2 linked regions of the Rheinheimera salexigens genome follow. The protein of the gene in region 2 interacts with the protein of the main gene of each other region in a pairwise test. Links are inferred from orthologs where the notes say so. Each region holds a gene or a part of one and is shown on either strand. Other genes may lie near its edges. The genes, in order: BI198_RS10180 and murG.

What was found.
Region 1: the proteins of murG (region 2) and BI198_RS10180 interact in binary tests that used the Escherichia coli proteins (3 or more experiments, as listed by UniProt). The link is inferred for Rheinheimera salexigens from one-to-one orthologs.

What each region holds. Positions count from the first base shown.
Region 1 is NZ_MKEK01000001.1:2,215,969-2,233,072, forward strand. What follows is about bases 6,264-9,052. They hold BI198_RS10180 (tRNA/rRNA methyltransferase), read right to left. Parts: upstream 8,214-9,052; coding sequence 7,314-8,213; downstream 6,264-7,313. Other genes in these bases: BI198_RS10165 (YqgE/AlgH family protein), read left to right, coding at 6,264-6,339; ruvX (Holliday junction resolvase RuvX), read left to right, coding at 6,339-6,764; BI198_RS10175 (DUF1653 domain-containing protein), read left to right, coding at 6,742-6,978; BI198_RS10185 (23S rRNA (adenine(2030)-N(6))-methyltransferase RlmJ), read left to right, coding at 8,360-9,052. In the rest of the region: tkt (transketolase), read right to left, coding at 1-583; metK (methionine adenosyltransferase), read left to right, coding at 926-2,074; BI198_RS10150 (AbgT family transporter), read left to right, coding at 2,304-3,878; rsmE (16S rRNA (uracil(1498)-N(3))-methyltransferase), read left to right, coding at 4,020-4,748; gshB (glutathione synthase), read left to right, coding at 4,760-5,713; more of BI198_RS10165, read left to right, coding at 5,782-6,263; more of BI198_RS10185, read left to right, coding at 9,053-9,196; BI198_RS10190 (S1/P1 nuclease), read left to right, coding at 9,266-10,045; BI198_RS10195 (hydrolase), read right to left, coding at 10,071-10,616; pbpC (penicillin-binding protein 1C), read right to left, coding at 10,783-13,287; BI198_RS10205 (alpha-2-macroglobulin), read right to left, coding at 13,287-17,104.
Region 2 is NZ_MKEK01000001.1:949,411-953,629, reverse strand. What follows is about bases 1-2,999. They hold murG (undecaprenyldiphospho-muramoylpentapeptide beta-N-acetylglucosaminyltransferase), read right to left. Parts: upstream 2,057-2,999; coding sequence 944-2,056; downstream 1-943. Other genes in these bases: ftsW (putative lipid II flippase FtsW), read right to left, coding at 2,049-2,999; murC (UDP-N-acetylmuramate--L-alanine ligase), read right to left, coding at 1-947. In the rest of the region: more of ftsW, read right to left, coding at 3,000-3,248; murD (UDP-N-acetylmuramoyl-L-alanine--D-glutamate ligase), read right to left, coding at 3,245-4,219. UniProt on the Escherichia coli protein: Cell wall formation. Catalyzes the transfer of a GlcNAc subunit on undecaprenyl-pyrophosphoryl-MurNAc-pentapeptide (lipid intermediate I) to form undecaprenyl-pyrophosphoryl-MurNAc-(pentapeptide)GlcNAc (lipid intermediate II).

The sequences.
Region 1 (17,104 bases), 1.3 Mb from region 2 along the record:
CTTCAACTTGGCCGTCAATGGAAATACCATTATCATCCCAAAAAGCAACCAGTTTATTTAAAGCTAAAGTGCCCGCTAACGAACATGCTTCGTGCGATATGCCTTCCATTAAACAGCCATCGCCTAAAAACACATAGGTATGATGATCAACAATATCAAAGTCAGGCTGGTTAAATTGTGCCGCTAACGCTTTTTCAGCAATGGCCATACCCACCGCATTGGTTAAGCCTTGACCGAGTGGACCTGTAGTTGTTTCAACTCCTGGCGCATAACCGTATTCTGGATGACCAGGTGTTTTAGAATCTAATTGACGGAACTGCTTTAAGTCTTCAATGCTTAATTCATAGCCAGATAAATGTAACAGTGAATATAACAGCATCGAGCCATGACCATTTGACAGAATAAAGCGGTCACGGTTTGGCCAGGTTGGATCGGCAGGATTATGCTGTAAAAAGTCACGCCACAGTACTTCAGCGATATCAGCCATCCCCATAGGGGCTCCCGGGTGACCAGACTTAGCTTTTTGTACAGCATCCATACTTAGGGCACGGATTGCATTGGCGAGTTGTTTACGAGGTAGCATCTTCACTCCTGACATTGCTCAGCTTCAGACACTGAAGCTGTTAATTGAAGCCGTTAATTATAATTAGCTATATGATTAATGCGTAAAACTGACGGCATTTTCCCAGAGCCACCCGCAGATGGCAACTTTAAATCTCACCTGTTGCTTAATTCAGTAAAAACTCGCTTAAGTAGGCTCACAAAAACTGCAGTTCCTGTTAAAATAGCATTAAAGACGTCTGGGCGGCAGATTATTGTAGCAATAGCGCGCAGTTTTTATTAAAATACCCGCCTATTTTTTTCGGTTCATGCATGCAACAACGCAGCGCTGAATTTAAACTGTATTAATATTGGAACAAAACAGATGGCACAACATATTTTTACTTCTGAGTCGGTATCTGAAGGTCACCCGGATAAAATTGCTGACCAGATTTCTGACGCCGTTCTGGATGCAATTCTCGAACAGGATCCTAAGGCACGCGTTGCCTGCGAAACCTTCGTTAAAACGGGTATGGTTTTAGTGGGTGGCGAAGTGACCACATCGGCTTGGGTAGATATTGAAGAACTTACTCGTAAAACCGTGCGTAACATTGGTTATACCCATTCCGATATGGGCTTTGATGCTGACTCTTGTGCAGTATTAAATGCCATTGGTAAGCAATCACCCGATATTAATCAAGGTGTCGACCGCGCTACGCCAGCAGAGCAAGGTGCCGGTGACCAAGGTTTAATGTTTGGTTATGCCAGTGATGAAACCGATGTGTTAATGCCAGCTCCGGTTACTTATTCGCATCGTTTAATGCAGCGCCAAGCACAATTACGTAAAGATGGCACCTTACCTTGGTTGCGCCCTGATGCTAAATCACAATTAAGTTTTATCTATGAAGATGGCAAACCAATCGGTATCGATGCGGTAGTTTTATCAACTCAACATTGCGAAAGCGTTAGCACGGCAGATTTACGTGAAGCAGTAATGGAGCTGATTATTAAGCCGGTATTACCAGCTGAATGGTTAACGGATAAAACTAAATACTTTATCAATCCAACCGGTCGCTTTGTTATCGGTGGCCCTATGGGTGACTGTGGTTTAACCGGTCGTAAAATTATCGTTGATACCTACGGTGGTATGGCGCGTCACGGTGGCGGTGCTTTCTCGGGTAAAGATCCGTCAAAAGTTGACCGTTCAGCTGCTTATGCTGCCCGTTATGTAGCTAAAAATATTGTTGCTGCTGGACTGGCTAAGCGTTGTGAACTACAGGTGTCTTACGCTATTGGCGTAGCCGAGCCCACCTCTATCAGCATTGAAACCTTTGGTACCAGTAAGCTAACTGAAGATGAATTAATTACCATCATCCGTCAGCACTTTGATTTGCGTCCTTATGGTTTAATTGAAATGTTGCAGTTAGAGCGGCCTATATACTTACCTACTGCCGCTTACGGTCACTTCGGTCGTGCTGAGTTCCCTTGGGAACAAACAGACAGAGCTGAATTACTGCGCCAGTACGCAAAGTAAACAAATCATTTGATTTATAGCAAAATAAAAGGAGAGCTAAGCTCTCTTTTTTTTATTAAAAAACTATTCAATTAAGTTGCTACAAAACAAGGTATTAACCTTTGGCCATTTTTGTGTATGATATTGGCCAAATTAACGCTGACAATGGCATAGCATTATTTTAAATGTAAATGTGTAAATACAGCACAGCGCCAGTTAAAAATGATAACTAAAAACAAAAGGAAGAGTTATGTCGCAACAAGACACAGCTGTCGAAAAAACCGGGTGGCTTAACCGAGCCCTCAATAGCATTGAAGTCATTGGTAACAAGCTACCCGATCCGGCCATGTTATTTGCGTTACTAATGCTAGCAGTTTGGATAGCATCATGGGCATTATCAGGCGTAAGCTTTACAGAAGTTAATCCCCGCACTGGCGAAGCCATTGTTATTAACAATTTATTAGCACCTACCTCCTTTACCGCCTTTATGGCCAGCATGGTGCAAACCTTTGTTAGCTTTCCACCTTTAGGCGTAGTGTTAGTGGCGATGTTAGGTTTAGGTGTTGCTGAATATACCGGTTACATTAATGCCGGCTTACGTTCAATATTATCGGTAACGCCTAAAATGTTGCTAACGCCTGTGTTAGTGGCTGTGGGTATTCTTAGTCATATCGCGGTTGATGCCGGTTACGTGTTGGTTATTCCTTTAGGCGCGGTTATTTTCTATGCTGCCGGTCGTCACCCTTTAGCAGGTATCGCAGCGGCTTTTGCCGGTGTATCTGGTGGTTTTTCGGCTACCTTTTTCTTACCGTCAAGTTTAGATCCTCTTCTTGCAGGTTTAACTCAAGCATCTGCCCATTTATCAGCTGATCCCGCGGCCGCAGAATTAGTGATTAACCCACTAAACAACTACTTTTTCACCACAGCTTCAACCGTATTAATAATTATTATTGGTTGGGTACTTACCGATAAATTTATTGAACCAAGATTAAAAGCAACTAAAGTGGATGGTGACCCAGCTGAATTACCTACGATGGAGCCGCTACAAGATTACGAACGTAAAGGGTTACGTTGGGCTACCTTTGCCATGGTATTAAGTGGGGTATTATTAATGGTCTCCGCCATGCCAGAAACATCAGCTTGGCGCTCACCTGTTAACGGTCTACTTACCGATTCATCTGCGCCATTAATGCAGTCTATTGTCGGCATTATCTTTGTGTTCTTTTTAATCCCAGGTGTGGTGTACGGTTATGTTGCTGGCACAGCAAAAAATCACCGCGATATTATTCAAGGTATGAGTAAAGCCATGAGTGGTATGGGTTACTATATCGTTATGGCCTTCTTTTGTGCCCAATTTATTTATGCCTTTGGCCAATCTAATTTAGGTGCTTTAGTCGCGATTAAAGGCGCTCATGCCCTGCAACAAATGGCCTTACCTATGGGCTTTACTTTAGTCGGCATCGTGTTTTTATCAGGCTTTATTAACTTGCTTGTTGGGTCTGCCTCCGCTAAGTGGGCCTTAATCGGCGCTATCATGGTGCCTATGCTGATGGAACTAGGGGTATCTCCAGACTTAACTCAGGCTGCATATCGCGTAGGTGATTCATCTACTAATATCATTACCCCATTATTACCGTACTTTCCGTTAATAGTGGTGTTTTGTCAGAAGTACGTTAAAGCCAGTGGTATTGGTACCTTAATCGCCTTAATGCTACCGTTTTCTATTGCGATGTTAGTGTTATGGACAGCGTTTTTACTTGGCTTCTGGGCACTAGACATTCCGCTAGGTATTGGTTCAAGCTACACCTACCCTGCTAGTCAATAATAAAAAGATGGCTTAGCTTAAGCTAAAACCAGCTATCTAAATAAACCCTGTATTTGTTAAAGAGTGCGGGGTTTATTTTATCTGTCACAGAGCCAAATTGGCTGTTACCATTTAAGTAAATATTTTTAGTGAAGTATGACTATGCGCATTCCACGGATTTACCACAGCAGTAGCATAACGCTACATCAGGCTTTTACTTTAGACGAAGAAGCCGCTAATCATGTCGGTCGCGTGCTACGCATGCCCATCAATAGTGAGTTAGTATTATTTAATGGAGATGGCTTTAATTATCCTGCTCAAATAACTGAGCTGGATAAAAAGCGAGTCATGGTTACGGCAACAGAGCAAGCAAACAATCTTGTGGAGTCGCCATTAAATATTCATTTAGGCCAAGGTATTTCCCGTGGCGACAGAATGGATTTTGCTATCCAAAAAGCAGTTGAATTAGGCGTAACAGCAATAACGCCCTTATTTACTGAACGCTGCGGGGTAAAATTAGACGGTGAACGCTTAATCAAACGCACCCAGCAATGGCAAAAAATAGTTATCGCTGCTTGCGAGCAAAGTGGTCGCAGTATAGTGCCAAAGGTGCATCCGGCGATATCCCTGCAAGAATGGTTAGCTCAAGACACAAAAGAATTGAAACTAACCTTGCATCCGCGGGCAAAAGACACCATTAAGACCTTACCAGCAGTACAAGATATTCGTTTGGTTATCGGCCCAGAAGGTGGCTTTAGCGATGACGAAATGAACCAAACTACCCAAGCCGGCTTTATTAGTATTTTATTAGGCCCGCGTATTCTGCGTACAGAAACCGCAGCTTTAAGCACCATTACCGCTTTGCAGCTACAATTTGGTGACTTAGCATAAGGATAAATCACATGAGCAAAACCATTAAACTGGGTATCGTTATGGACCCAATAAGCAGCATCAATATTGAAAAAGATTCTAGTTTTGCCATGCTATTGCAAGCACAACAGCGTGGCTATGAGTTGCATTATATGGAAATGGCAGACTTGTATTTACTGCAAGGTGAAGCCCGAGCCAGTACAAAATTACTCAGCATCGAACAAAACCCAGCAAACTGGTATCAATTTGGCGCCAGCCAAGATATCGCCCTTGGCGACTTAGACGTTATTTTAATGCGTAAAGATCCGCCGTTTGATAGCGAGTTTTTATATAGCACCTATATTTTAGAGCGCGCCGAAGATGCCGGTTGCTTAATCGTCAATAAACCACAAAGCTTACGCGATGCTAACGAAAAGCTGTACACCAGTTGGTTTAGCCAATTTTCGCCAAAAACTTTAGTAACTAGCGATGCTAAACGACTTAAAGCATTTTACGAAGCAGAGCAAGATGTCATATTAAAACCGTTAGATGGTATGGGTGGTGCGTCAATATTTCGCTTAAAACCAGGCGATGCTAACGTTAGTGTGATTATAGAAACCCTAACCGAGCATGGTCAGCGATATACCATGGCGCAAAAGTTTATACCCGATATAACTGCAGGAGATAAGCGGATATTAGTGGTAAACGGTAAACCCGTGCCATACTGTTTAGCGCGCATACCGGCCAAAGGCGAAACTCGCGGTAACCTAGCAGCGGGTGGTCGAGGTGAAGCCAGAGCCTTATCAGAATCAGACTGGGCCATTGCTAATGCCATTGCCCCCACCCTAAAAGCTAAAGGCTTAATTTTTGTCGGTTTAGATGTTATTGGTGATAAATTAACGGAAATAAATGTCACTAGCCCAACCTGTATTAGAGAAATTGAAGCTGCTTTTCCAATTAGTGTTACCGGTATGTTATTTGATGAAATTGAACAGCTATTGGCTTAACTAAAACTTTTTAGTAAGACTATTTTAAAGGTGATTTCGCTTTCAAAGAGCATAAACAAGAGGTGCGTATGCAGAATTATCAGAACCATTTTCTGGTCGCCATGCCATCAATGGACGATCCGCGTTTTAAACGTAGCGTAACCTATATTTGTGAGCACAATGAACATGGCGCGATGGGTATTGTTATTAACCATCCGCTGGATGTTAAAGTTGCGGACTTATTAAAACAATTAGATATTGAATTTAACACCGACAGCCCTGCCGCACATGCCTATGTCTGTTCTGGCGGGCCAGTACAGCATGATCGCGGTTTTGTGTTACATACAGCTAAAGATGGCTACAGCAGTAGTATGCACTTAACCGATGATCTGATGGTCACAACTTCGAAAGATATTTTAATTGATTTAACTACCGATAAGGCACCGGAAAAGTTTATCTTAGCGTTAGGTTTTGCTGGATGGGAACAAGGCCAGTTAGAGCAAGAAATGGCAGATAATGCTTGGTTAATGATCCCGGCTGATAACGGAATTATTTTTGATCTAAGCCATGCCGAAAAATGGCAATCTGCCACAGCTAAAATTGGCATTCAAACTTGGCAATTAACTAATGAAGCAGGTCATGCTTAATGGCAAAACGTACCATTTTAAGTTTTGATTATGGCACCAAAAGTATTGGGGTCGCTGTCGGTCAAGAGTTCACCGGCACGGCATCTTTACTTAGCGCATTAAAAGCCCAAGACGGCACACCAGATTGGTCTAAGTTAGAGCTATTAATTAAAGAGTGGCAACCGGATTTATTATTAATCGGTTTACCGTTAAATATGGATGGTACTGAGCAGCCATTTACGGCGCGCTGTCGTAAATTTGCTAATCGGTTACATGGTCGCTTTGGTCTACCTGTTAGCTTACATGATGAGCGCCTAACAACCACGGAAGCGCGCAGTCAGCTATTTGCAGAAGGCGGTTATCGCAAATTAAGTAAAGATAAAGTCGACAGTTTGTCAGCAAAAATAATATTTGAGAGTTGGTATGAACAGCACAACACCAATTAAACCTGGCTACTACCAGCATTACAAAGGTGGCTATTATCAAGTAATCGATTGTGCTTTGCACAGCGAAACGGAAGAGTGGTTAGTGATCTATCGCCCACTGTATGGTGAGCAAGGCTTATGGGCTAGGCCATTAACTATGTTTACTGAAAACGTGACTATTGTCGACGAGCTTATCCCAAGGTTTCAATACATTGGCCAAACTAAGCCAAACTAAGCCAGACTAAACCTGCGCTATGTAAGCCACTAAACCAGTCGTTATATTCGTAACTACTTGACACAAAAAAGAGCAACTGAAGTTGCTCTTTTTTACTTTACGAACATTATTGCAGGCATTACAGGCATTGTAGCTAGCGGGACAGAGCTAACTACTGTTGCTGTCGATACCACTCACCAATAATTAAACTGGCTGCGACNCTATGTAAGCCACTAAACCAGTCGTTATATTCGTAACTACTTGACACAAAAAAGAGCAACTGAAGTTGCTCTTTTTTTACTTTACGAACATTATTGCAGGCATTACAGGCATTGTAGCTAGCGGGACAGAGCTAACTACTGTTGCTGTCGATACCACTCACCAATAATTAAACTGGCTGCGACACTAACATTTAACGATTCTACTTTGCCACTGCCGGGTATTTGCAATGCGATATCAGCAGTTTTAGCCACGTTTTTCGAGACGCCAAACATTTCCTCACCAAATACTACCACCACTTTGGCCGGTAATTTGGTTTGATACAACGAAGCACCATTATGACTAGACGTGGTCAATAGGGTATAACCGGCTTGCTTACACAGCTGTAGGCTAAGTGCCAAGCTATCGCTAGATAAGCCCGCTACAAACTCCCCGCCGCCTTCAGCCGTCCGTAGCGCGGCACCAGATTGCAGTAGCTCGGGTTGCTGCATAATCACGCCACTAACACCAAAATGAGCACAGCTGCGACTAATTGCACCTAAATTATGCGGGTTACCCACACCGTCTAAGGCTAATAAACAGTCAGTTTTGCCTTTTTGTTGTTGCAAATAACTGGCTAAGCTTTGTATCGGCTTACGTTTTACTAACAGCACAACACCACCGTGGTGCGCACTCGCAGCAATTTTTTCTAACTCTTGATCTTCAACAATATGGTAAGCCTTTTTCTGCTGCGCCAGATATTTCATCACATCCGAAAACTTGGCCGCCATATCGGCATTCAAATATAAACGAATAATACTCTCTGGGCGTTGCTGAAATAATACCCGACAGGCATTGTCACCATACACTTTACTTTCATCTGTTTTTGGCTTTGCCGGTCTTGTACCACTCGACGTAGGCCGTTGGCCACCACTCTTTAGCCATGGCTTTTGTAAAGGATTTTTTGCAGGCTTATGTGAAGGCTTTGCTGACGAGTTTTGTGCTGTACTTTTTGCGGGGCTGCGAGGTTTCCTCGGCTTATTACTATGCTCAGACATTTCATTCCTACTAACAGCCAATAGGCGACTATTTTATGATACTGCTAATTTTACCAGCTGCGAAGCAACAATACTTGTATTTTTCCCGCTGCGCAGTAAGCTGTCGGCCTTGATTTTGCTTTCTCTTACTATTGTAGACTTAAATTATGCTTAGTTATCGCCATAGTTACCATGCAGGTAATCATGCAGATGTGGTTAAACATCTGGTGCAAGTTGCTATTATTGACTATCTATTAAAAAAAGATAAACCGTTTTGTTATCATGATAGCCATGCCGGTGCTGGGTTATATAGCTTAGCGTCAGAGCAAGCCCTTAAAACTGCTGAGTATGAAACTGGCATAGGTAAATTGTGGCTGCATCAAGCGCAAAGCCCAGCATTACAAAGCTACTTAGAGGTTATCAAAAGCTTAAACACAGATGAAGAGTTAAGCTTTTATCCAGGCTCGCCAAAAATTGCTGAACTTATGTTGCGGCCAACCGACAGTATTCAGGCCACTGAATTGCATCCTAGCGATTACCCCATATTGGCCAGTCAATTTATTCGCCGCCGTTATAGCCGGATAGAAAACCAAGATGCTTGGGCGGGTTTTAAAGCTATGCTACCGCCATTACATAAACGCGGCTTAGTCTTAATAGACCCACCGTATGAATTAAAGCATGAATATCAAGATGTGGTTGCTGGACTTAAACTAGCCTATCAGCGTTTCCCCCAAGCTACTTATGCGATTTGGTACCCCGTGATTGAACGTGCCGCCATAGAAGCCTTTATTCGTGAACTGGTGAGTACTGGGATTAAAAACCAATTACGCATTGAATTGTGTCCGCTTAGCGACACTGACAGCTACGGTATGACCGGCAGTGGTATGTTGGTGATTAACCCACCTTACACCCTTGCCGACACCATGCGTCAAGCGTTAGCTGAAATTCAACCGCTAGTGGCGCCTAATGGCGACTGGCAAGTACATCAACTTGTTTTAGAATAGACTTTGTCAAGTATTTGAATTGTCTTTAGTTAGTGTTTGGATAGTTGTAGATAAAGCTTTGGAGTCATTATGCGTATTATATTTTTGTTACTATTAGCAGTAAGCTCACAGCAGGTTTTCGCTTTTGGTCAAACTGGCCATAAAATGATTTGTGATATGGCCTATCAACTAAGTCAGCCACAAACCCAAGCGCATATTGATAACCTAGTACAAACCTCGGGTTTAGACAGCTTTGCCGAAGGGTGTGTTTGGCCAGATACCATTCGCAATGATGACGGTTTCAAATGGTCCTCGCCACTGCATTACGTTAATTTTCCACGACATAAAAGCACGATAAGTCATAGTGATTGTGCTCAGCAAGGCTGTGTTTTATCGGCTATTGATGATATGCAGCGTCGCTTAAGCCACGATGCTTATGACTGGCAAGCCCTAATGTTTTTAGCGCATTTTATTGCTGACTTACACCAACCGCTGCATGTTAGCTTTGCTGATGACTTAGGCGGCAATAAAACTGAAGTCAGTTTTTACTTACAGCCAACTAATTTACACTCAGTGTGGGATTCCCGAATATTAGCCAAATTAGGCTATAACGATAACCGCATTAAACAACAGCAGCTATTACACGCTATTGACAGTAGGCAAGCTTACCAATGGCAACAAACTGATGCGTTAGCATGGGCAAATGAATCAGCGGCAATAACGACCCATATTTATGCTCAGTACCAGCCAAATATGCAGCTTGCGGATACTTATGTCCAACAAAACCAAGCCAAAATTGAAATGCGTATCCAACAAGCCGCCGTGCGTTTGGCGTTTATATTAGATCAAGCTTTTAACTACCGCCCTTAAAGTGGTAGTTATATTTACACTAAGGTTAAACTATCCAGCCTTTACTAATTTGCCTAAAGCTATCGGTGCCGCTGCAATTTAACCATTCAAATGCTAGCATTTCTTTGCTAATAATCTGCGCACCCTGCTGTTGCATCCGGTTTAGCGCTAACTGCTTATTTTCGGCCGTACGCGAGCCTACGGCTTCGCTAACTACAAATACTTGATAGTCTGCCGCTAATAAATCCAGCACGGTTTGTAATACACATACATGGGCTTCGGTGCCTATTACCACAATTTGTTTGCGTTTAGTGGCGGCAATTGCCTTAGCAATATGCGGCTCACGCAGTGCGCTAAAATGCATTTTTTGCAGCATCTGTTGCTCTGGAATTAACTCTGCAATTGACGGCAAGGTTGGGCCTAAACCTTTTGGATACTGCTCGGTGCCCCAGACTGGCACATCAAGCTGTAATGCCACTTGTAACACCCAAGCAGCGGCTTGCTCTACTTCTTTAGTTTGATCAATCGCTGGCGCTAACTTTTGTTGAATATCAATTAACAACACTAAGCTGTGTTCTTGTTGCAATAGCATACACTCACCTATTTTTGACTAATTAAACCCACTCTCTGGGCTAGCACTTACTTTAAATTTAAGTGTATATACGGCTCGGTTTGCCCACACTCAACACTATCATAACCACTATAAGCAGTTAAGATATGACAAGCCAGCAGATTATTATCGCTAGCGGTTGCCTGCACTATTGGTCAACTAATTGAATCAAACGGCTATCAACACCCCCTAAATCATCAACTACCCGCAATTGGTAGCGCCCTGCTTGTGCCGTCCAAAAAAAGGTTTCGCCTGGTTTTACCGTGGCTAAATAACGATTATTGGCAAACCAATGCGCTTGACTAACATCACCGTCAAAACTGGCTTGTAAGGCAATTTTACGCTGCTCAGCACTTGCACCTAATTGATAGACTAAATCTGCTTGTGGCGAACGGATTGCGGGCATAGTACTCACTACTGGCGACAAACCAGTACAAGCTTGGCCAAAATCAGGGGGCTGACGTAAAATAATACCGGCATTAATAAAGCTGCGATTAACATCCGAGGGCCAAAATTCATAGACATCTAATTTGGTTTTGCCCGGCTGATGAAAACAAGCCCGTTTGCCGCTAATAATATCCACCGGTACCGCTCGATGTACCTTGGACAGTTTTATCGGCGATACGCCAGGAATAAACCAGCCTAGTTCGGTTTGTGGGCAGTACTTATTGGGTAAATCGCCACTGCGCTGGCATAAGGGGACTTGGCGCAGATTTAAGTCGGCCGTAGCCGTGAATAAGGCCTTATTAGTGGTTGGTGAGATATCGAGCAAATCGAGTATTTGAAAAAACAGCGGCCCTGCAGCTGAGCGGCCCACTAAGTTTGGATTACTATCGCCATTAAAATTGCCTAACCATACCGCCAATACATAGTCACCACTTAATCCAACCGCCCAGGCATCGCGAAATGCATATGAGGTCCCTGTCTTCCATGCCACTGGGGTGCTGGAGGTTAACTTTGTTAATAACGCCGCTTGCGGTTTAGCATGCTGGCGTAACATATCTAACGTCAGAAATGCCGCTTCTTTAGATAATACTGAGTGGGTTTTGTTATTGGCCACATTATCCATATTTTCAGTTTTTTTAATATTTTCAACACCTTCAATACTTCCAATACTTTCTACATTTTCATCAGAAGCTTCAGCTTGCCAATTTACCTTGCCCCATTGGCCTTGATTACCCAAGCTGGCATAGAGCTGCACTAATTGCTGCATGGTAATTTCCATTCCGCCTAGGGCTAATGCTAAACCATAATACTCAGCAGGTTGCGGCAGATTAACACCCGCTTGAAGTAACCATTGATAAAAGTCCGGCTGCTGTAATTGCGATTGCAAATGTACCGCAGGTAAATTACGACTATTAATTAAGGCCGCGGTAGCATGAATAGGCCCAACAAATTGGCGGTCAAAATTTTCCGGGTTAAAGCCACCATAACGACGGGGTAAATCGATTAATAACGATTGGGGATGAATAATACCCTGCTGCATGGCCAAGGCATAAATAAATGGTTTTAACGCAGAACCCGGAGAGCGCAAAGCAGTAACACCGTCGACTTGACCATGTATGGCGGCATTATTAAAATCTGCTGAGCCCAACCAAGATACTACCTGTAAGTTACTGCGCTTTATCAACAGCACACTAGCATTTTCTAAGCCTTTGCTTTGTTGGCGTAATAAATAAGCTTGAACTAAACGCTCTACTTGCTGCTGCACCCCTAGCTGTAAACTGGTATAAAACCGCCCTTGCTGGCCGGTGCTAGCCGCTAAATAATTAATAAAGTGTGGTGCAGCATAAGGTAAGTTGCTGCGCTTTTGGTAATGCAACGGCATTTCTAATCGGCTGATTTGTGCTGTAGATAAGGGTATTGGCTTACTTGGCGTACTTAGGTTAGCAGGGTTTGCTGGTTTAGCTTGTTGCTGCAGCCACAGCTGAGCTAAACGCTGCCGTGCCAGCTCTAATTGCTGTTGGCCCGTTGTGGTTTCAGGGTTTCGTTGGCTGGGGTTTTGTGGCATTACCGCTAACGCTAATGACTCGGGTAAGGTTAAGTATTTCGCCTCTTTGCTAAAGTAAACTAAACTTGCGGCGGCGACGCCTTCAATATTTGCGGCATAAGGGGCGTAATTAAAATAGCCTTCTAATATTTCGGTTTTAGAAAAGTGACGCTCTAAATACAGCGCGTACGCCAGCTGTTGTAACTTGCCGGCCCAAGTATTACTGCGCAGATTAAAGCGTAATCGGGCTAATTGCATACTAATAGTCGACGCACCTTGCCGCCGGCCATCTTTAATCACACTTTGCCAAAAAGCACGTAATATCGCCGAGCCATCAACGCCATAATGCTGATAAAAGTTCCGATCTTCATACAACAAAGTGGCTTGCTGTAACGACGGGGCAATATCATTTAACGTAATGCGTAATCGATAACGCTGATCGTTCGCTAAGCGCAAACTTAGCAACTCACCCTCAGCTGCAAAATAAGCGCTGGCTTGTTGATAATTTCGATAAAGATCGGGTTTAGGTGATAACCACAAACTTATCGCTGCAGTGAGCGCTAGTAATAGCGCTATTAACCCGAACAACCTTAATAGCGCTATAAGCTTAGTCTTTACTAGCCTAGCTTTGCCCCTAGCGGGTAATAGTTTGCTGCTAGCCATTACTGCTCTGCGTTGACCTTAAAGCGAGATGCCACAGAATGGGCATTTACGCTGCGATCGTACATCGATTCGGCATAAACCGCGGGGACCACAAAATCACCGGCAGCCGTCACTTTAACTTGATACTTAAGCTCAGTACTTTGCGGGCCAAAGCTGGCGTAATAGACAATTCGGTCTTCGCGCACATCAATGTAATCCGCTCGCCAGTGTGTTTGCTCTCTGGGTAACGAGCTACGAATAACGCTAAAACCGGCAGGTAATAAATCTATAACTGCAATATTAGTGTGCCATTGTTTAGTGGTGCTACGAATACGCAACCTAACCGTCAATTCATCACCCTGCTGCGCTGTTGCGACTTTGTTGCCTGCAGCATCTAAATAGTCACGCACCACTTCTAAATCATTACTGGTTGCGCTGCTAGGCAATGTAGCGGCAAAACCCGCTTCGCTTAAGGCATAGAAAACCGGTTGCGCCGATTCTATTAATACCTTGTCGGCGTTAACAGCTAGGTTCGCCTGCGGCATTGCACTGCTGTTATCCGCAAGATTTACCGGTTGTTTTGTATCGGCAATAAGCTGATAAAACTGCAGTGAGTCATTATAAGTACCGCCTTGCATTTGGCCATAAGCTGACAAGGCTAACACGGCATAGGCCGAGCTAATGGTATTATAGTGACCGTCAAACATCGGCTGCACTAAATTTAACACTGTATCTGCATCTAGCTGCTGGGCTTTATCGGTAAAATGCTCAGCTAATAGATAAATATATTGGGCATCTAAGCTTAGTTGCGATTGAAAGGCAGCATTGGCAAAAGGTGATGGCGCTATGCGGTTATCCAATTCAGCCTGCTGCTGAAACGCTGACGGTTTGTTCAGTCGATATTGGCTAATTAAACTATTCGCCACATCTTGTTTTTGCAGTAGCTGATAACTTGCCGCCATATACACTGCGGTAATGTCTGATTGCCACGCTTGCTTATGTTGTTTCTCTAACCGCTCATGTAATGCCACTAAATAATTACTGGTTACCTGACCATTACGGGTTAGTAAATATATAGCATTCGCACGTAGCCGAGCCTGATAGACATTAGCGCCATTTAACCGCGCTAAACTGGTTAAATATTCCAGTCCTTGTTCAAGCATATAGTTAGGTACCGCTAGCCCTTGCTCTCGTGCTGCTAATAAAAAGTGCATGGTATACACACTCGGCGCATCGGCACTGTTTTGCTGTCCTGGCCAAAAGTTAAAGCCACCGTCATGCTGTTGGCGCTCGGCCAATTTAGTTATCAAGCTAGCAAATTTTTGCTGTAACGCTGGCAATTGATTTTGATAAGCCGGTTGTTGCACTAAGCCAATCCAAGGAAAGACTTGCGACACTATTTGCTCGGTACAACCATGCGGGTACTGGGCTAAATAGTCACTAAAGCTTTCAGCCAATACCAGTGGATTACTGGAAGCAGTTACCGACAACTGCGCTAACTCGGGATACCATTTAGTACTTGGGCTTAAGCTAACCTGACCTTTTTTAGCAAAGCCGGCCGTAATATGCTGTTGATAATCTGTCGCTGGCCTAATACTGATACTGAGATCCCGATCCGTTTGCTCTACTATACTGTCTTTTTCATAACGAGCACTAAAGCGCACGCTTGCTTCGCCTAATTGGGCTAAGGCTTTTACTCTAAATCGGGCGCTGGCTTCACTGCCTTCGGCAATGGTTAATTGCTGCTTAGCCGACCCGACTAATTGCAACGAGTCTGGTAGCGTTAATACTACCTCTACTTTTGCTTGCTGGCCGGACTGCTTAATACCATTAGCCACGGTCACGCTAACATCAAACTCATCACCTGGTGCTGCGGTGGTTAATACATCTGGCGTTAGCACAAATGGACCTCGTACTAGTAAATCTTGGCTGTTAGAGCCTAACGTCTTATCTCCTACCGCTACTGCCATTAGCTTGATATTGCCGCTAAAGCTTTGTGGTATAGTAATTTCTGCCTGTTTAAGCTTAGTATCAGCCGCTAAAATACCTAACCAAAACACACCCGGTTGTTCTTGGCGGCGTGCAAAGGGGTTAAGATTTTTATCCATCATGGCGCGACCTGCCATCATTTTCATACTTTCACTGTCACCACCAATACCGGCCAGCTGACGACTTAATAAGTTAAACTCTGGCAGCAGTAAATCGAGTATTTGCATACTGCGCACTTGCAGCGCCCGCTTTTTTAGATAATAAGCCAGCGGATCAGGTAATTGATAATCAGCTACTTGCAATATGCCTTCATCAACACCAAAAATTAATATATCGGCCGCTGTCGAGGTTTTATAGCTTAAATTAAACGGTTTACCGGGCCGCACTTCTTCGGGTGCTTGCAGGGTAATTTGTAGCTCACGACTACTGCGATCAATATTAAACGGCACTACGGCATAACTAAGCGGGCTAATAAATAGCTCTTCAGAATCAAGTGCTCGAACGTAGCTGACATTAATATAGGCATTACCTTCTAAATGCTTAGGTAATTGTATGCGTTGAATAGAGCTTGTGGTGCTAGCACTAAACCAGCTAAAAGCGTGCACTTTATCCGACTCAATACTAATTAAACCGGTACCGGTATAAGGTGCGGTAATATTTAACTCTATCCAATCACCTGCTTTGTAATCGCTTTTATCTAGCTTGACCGTTAAGCTAGCATTTTTTTCCAGCATGGCTTGGCTATTACCCGCGCCAATAACACTAAAGCTTAATTTAGTTAATAATTGCTGCTGGCCATCCACTAATTGCAGCTCATAATCACCCGGTGTATCGGTAGCTAAGGCATACTGGCTACCCGTTTTAGCAATTGCAAAGTCGGTTTCGCTAACCTGCTCGCGCTGCTCAATACTCTGATATTGATAAGTACCATCACGTTGCTGAACTAAACTAGATACCGGACGTTTAGCAATTAATTTTAATTTAAGTCCTGATAATGCTATCTGTTCTAGCTGATTATTGATGGCAATAAAATTAATAATGCGTGCTTGCTGCTTTTTCAAATAACTTAAGTCACCGTCGGTTTTAAAACCGACTAATTGTGGCAATGGTGATACCAACGCGGTTTGCATTAATTGCACACTGCGACCCCCACCGCCATCAAAGCCTTCAGCATGAAACAATAAGCGGTAAGTCCCGCCACTGTATTGCTCTAGTGGCAAAGTGAAATTGGCTTGACCATTGGCATCTGTTTGCTGATCAGCCAAGTTTTCTTTTATGCGCTCTCTAGCTTTATCTTCCTGATTTAATGCTACAAATTTATAATCTTTATACTCAGTAAAATCAAAACTAGTGGGGATTAATTCAAACCGAGCACTGACGCGGCGTTGCTGGGCTGGAGTGCCAAATAAATTATCTAATTGGATTTGTGCACTTAAATCAGCGGGTGATAACCAGCCTGACGCGTGTTGATTAAAACGGTTGGTTATTTTTAACCGATCGGGCATAAACTCTTCAATTTGAAAGCTAGCCGAGCCTAAATATCGCTGTTGTGCGCCTTTTTTATCTAATAAACTTACCGATACATTGTAACGACCAGTATCACTGCTACTGTCACTATCAATGCTAAAGCTATGTAAGCCGCGACCTGATAATGAAAATTTTTCCTGCCAGAATGTATTGCCGCGTGGTCCTTCAATTTGAATTTTAAGTGGTAGATTACTCGCTTGGGCAACCGACAGATCAGCTTGACGAATAATTGTCGCCAATTTAACTTGCTCACCCGGTCGATAAATACCACGATCACTAAAGATATAAGCATTTAACGCTGTGCTATCCACAGGATCATAGT
Region 2 (4,219 bases):
TGGCGTAAGGCGTTTAAAATGGCGGCTTCACTAATACCTTCATCTACGGCTACTGCAAAAGCTGCCGTGGCGTTTAAGGCATTGTGTCTACCCGGTAGATTTAACACCACTAGGCGCTGCGCACCACTTGGATCGGTGATAGTAAATTTACTTTGCGTACCCTGTTGCGAAAAGTCACTTATCACATAGTCAGCATCTGGGTTAAAACCATAAGTTAAAATAGTCCGGCCAATTTGCGGAATTAACTCACGCAAAACCGGGTCATCTAAACAAATAACGGCTACACCATAGAACGGCAAGTTATGACAAAATTCGATATAAGTGTCTTTCATTTTTTCAAAGTCGCCCTGGTAGGTATCCATATGGTCGGCTTCGATATTAGTGATAACAGTCGTCAGCGGTTGTAAATGTAAAAATGAAGCATCGCTTTCATCGGCTTCTGCAATTAAATACCGACCTGCGCCTAAACGGGCGTTAGAGCCAGCTGAATTTAATAGTCCACCAATAATAAAAGTAGGATCCGTTCCGGCTTCAGCAAAAATAGAGGCTAAAAAACTTGTGGTGGTGGTTTTACCGTGAGTTCCGGCAATCGCTATACCATGCCTAAAACGCATTAACTCACCGAGCATTTCAGCGCGGCGCACCACTGGAATGCGTAATTCACGCGCAGCTTTCACTTCTGCGTTATCTGAATGAATAGCACTCGATACCACCACCACACTGGCGCCAGCAATATAGCTTGCGTTATGGCCAAAATGTATCACCACACCCAGTGAAGCTAAGCGATCAGTCACCGCATTTGCCGCGATATCTGAACCGGATACGTTGTAACCTTCATTGACTAAAACTTCAGCAATACCACCCATACCCGCACCACCAATGCCGACAAAGTGGATGCGCTCTACTCGGCGCATGGCGAGCTTTTGCTGTTGAGGTGCCTGATTCATATCGTTGTTCCTGTTACGGGCTGCGCCACAGCTTGCTGACAAAATTGCACGACCTGCTCGGTGGCATTATCTAATGCACAGGCTTTGGCAGTGCTAGCAAGTTGCTGTAATTGCGTTTTATCTGTTAACCATTGCTGCAGCATCGGCAGCAAGTTGGCAGCCGTTAATTCTGTTTGTTTTATTACTAACGCCGCCTGTTGTTGGCTTAACCAATGGGCATTAGCGGTTTGATGATCATCAATCGCATTAGGTAACGGCACAAATATGGCCGCCACACCGGCACTCGCTACTTCACTAACCGTAGAAGCACCAGCACGACAGATCACAACATCGGCCCAGCGATACGCCGCGGCCATGTCATCTATAAATGCTGCCACATCAACACTTAACCCTGGCTGAGCCAGTGCGTTATAACGCTGCTCAGTGCTGGTTAATAACGCCGTACCGGTTTGATGCTGAACATTAACTTGTCCAGCAGCAGCGGCTGCGGCAAAAATAACCGGTAATTGTTCATTTAAGGCTTTAGCCCCTAAGCTACCGCCGATGACCAGCACATTTAATGTTTTACTGGTGTTATGTTGCTGACCGACATTAATTAACTCGGCGCGTACTGGGTTACCCACTAGCTGCTGTTTAGGCAAGGCTGCAAATGCGCTTGGAAATGCCACTAATACGTTGCGGGCAAATTTAGCTAATAGTTTATTAGTGCTACCGGCCACGGCATTTTGTTCATGAATAATTAATGGCACTTGGCTTAACCAAGCGGCTAAACCGCCGGGGCCACTGGCATAACCGCCAAAGCCAAGCACTAGGTTTGGCTGCACAGTATTAATAATGCGTCGTGCTTGCCACACCGACTTAATTAGCATCCAAGGCGCTTTTAATAACGACAATGGGCTTTTGCCACGTAAGCCAGAGATTTGAATACTATGAAATGGCAGGCCAAATTTTGGCACTAACTGGGCTTCCATGCGGTCTTGGCTGCCTAACCAATGTACTTGCCAGCCTTGGGCTAATAACGCCATAGCCACAGCTTTTGCAGGAAATATATGCCCGCCCGTACCACCAGCCATAATTAAAATGCGAGGCGATTTCATTGGCTTAGTCATGACGGCCACCACTAATAGCCTGACGGCCTTTAAATCGAGTTTCAAAATCGATACGCAGCAATAATGCAGCAGCTACCAGCATTACCACTAAGCTACTACCCCCTGAACTAACAAAGGGTAACGTTAAACCTTTAGTGGGTAATGCGCCGGTGGCGACACCGATATTAACGGCGGCTTGAAAACCAATCCAAATAGATAAGGCGTAAGCTAAAAAGCCATGAAAGCTCATGTTTTTGGCCAAGGCGCGCTGACCAATGCGTAAAGCGCGATACACCAAAGTAAATAGTAACGTTAGTAAAATGGTCACACCAATAAAGCCCGTTTCTTCGGCGATAACGGCTAAAATAAAGTCGGTATGCGCTTCAGGTAAGTATTCTAGTTTTAAAATACTGTTACCTAAGCCTTGGCCAAACCAACTACCACGACCAAAGGCCATTAAGGATTGGGTTAACTGATAGCCACTACCAAACGGATCAGCCCAAGGATCTAAAAATGCGGTAACCCGTTTCCAGCGATATTCGCTATAAAAAATTAACGCCGCGATTAATAACAACCCGGTGACGATAAGCAGCATAAATTGCCAAATTCGCGCGCCAGCTAAAAATAATAACGCGACTGTGGTGGCAAACATCACTATCACAGTACCTAAATCTGGCTGCATTAGTAATAAACCCGCAAATACGACCAGCACTAACAACGGTTTTAAAAAGCCTTTAAAGTTATCACGTACTTCTTCGTGCCGACGTACTAAGTAACTGGCTAAATATACAAAAAAGAACAGTTTTGCTGGCTCTGCGGCTTGAATGCCAATCGGGCCAATTGATAACCAACGGGTACTACCATTAACATTTTTACCTACAATTAACACCGCAATTAACAGCGCTAAGCCCGCAATTAACAGCAACATATTACTGCTATGCCACCACTGCACGGGCACAGATAACACGACAACGGATAAGCTAATACCTATGCCGATATACACCAAGTGGCGTATGGTAAAGTGCAGCTCGTTATCAAATAATCTTGAAGCAACGGGTACCGAAGCACTAGTAACCATTACTAGGCCAAAGCATAAAATAAGCATTAGTAAAATCAGAAACAATTTATCGTAAGCGGCACCATCATCTACTTGCCACCACTGCTGCAATACTTGAATCGGGTTTTGCCATTGCGATAATGCTAACTGTTTCATAGCACCTCCGCTTTAACTGCTTGGACAAACTGATCGCCACGCTCGCCATAGCTGCTAAACATATCTAAGCTGGCACAAGCAGGTGATAACAACACCATATCGCCGGCTTGGGCTATTTTGGCTGCAGCTGCAACCGCTGCGACTAAGCTTTTCACTTCAATGCTATTGGCTGTTAATGCCGCTATTGCTGGACCGTCTTTACCTAAGGTAATTAACTGCTGCACATCGCGCTGTAAAACAGGCTGCAGCTCAGTCAGATCGGCGCCTTTACCATCACCACCGGCGATTAATATTAATTTACCTGCTACGCTGGGTTTTAAACCGGCAATCGCAGCTAAAGTCGCGCCTATATTGGTCGCCTTGGAGTCATTAACCCAACGTATACCCTTATGCTCTAGCACTAAAATGCAGCGATGAGCTAAAGGTTGAAACTGTTGTAATGCTGATATTAAACCGTCACGGCTGGCACCTGCAGCTAGGGCTAAAGCGGCAGCGACTATGGCATTAAATTGATTATGGGCACCAAACAAGCTCATCTGTGCTACTGGCAATAAGGCTGCGCCAGCGACTTTTAGCCAAGCTTGCTCGTTAACCTGACAGATACCAAAATCAGCATCCGCTAAGCTGACTCCTAAGGTTTTTTCGGCATCTTGTGGCATTGTGGCCGCATCATCAACATTAAATACTGCTAATTTAGTGTGTTGGTATACCCGCTGTTTCGATGCCGTATAAGCGGCCATATTGTTATAACGATCTAAGTGATCGGCACTAACATTTAAAATGCAGCTCGCCACACTATGCAAAGACTGGGTAGTGTCTAGTTGAAAACTCGAGAACTCCAGTACAAACACATCAATGTTAGGCTGAGTGATGGCATCTAATACCGGCAGCCCAATATTACCGGCTGCTAACGCATTAATACCACTGCGCTGCAGCATGGCTTCCACCAACTTAGTCACGGTAGATTTACC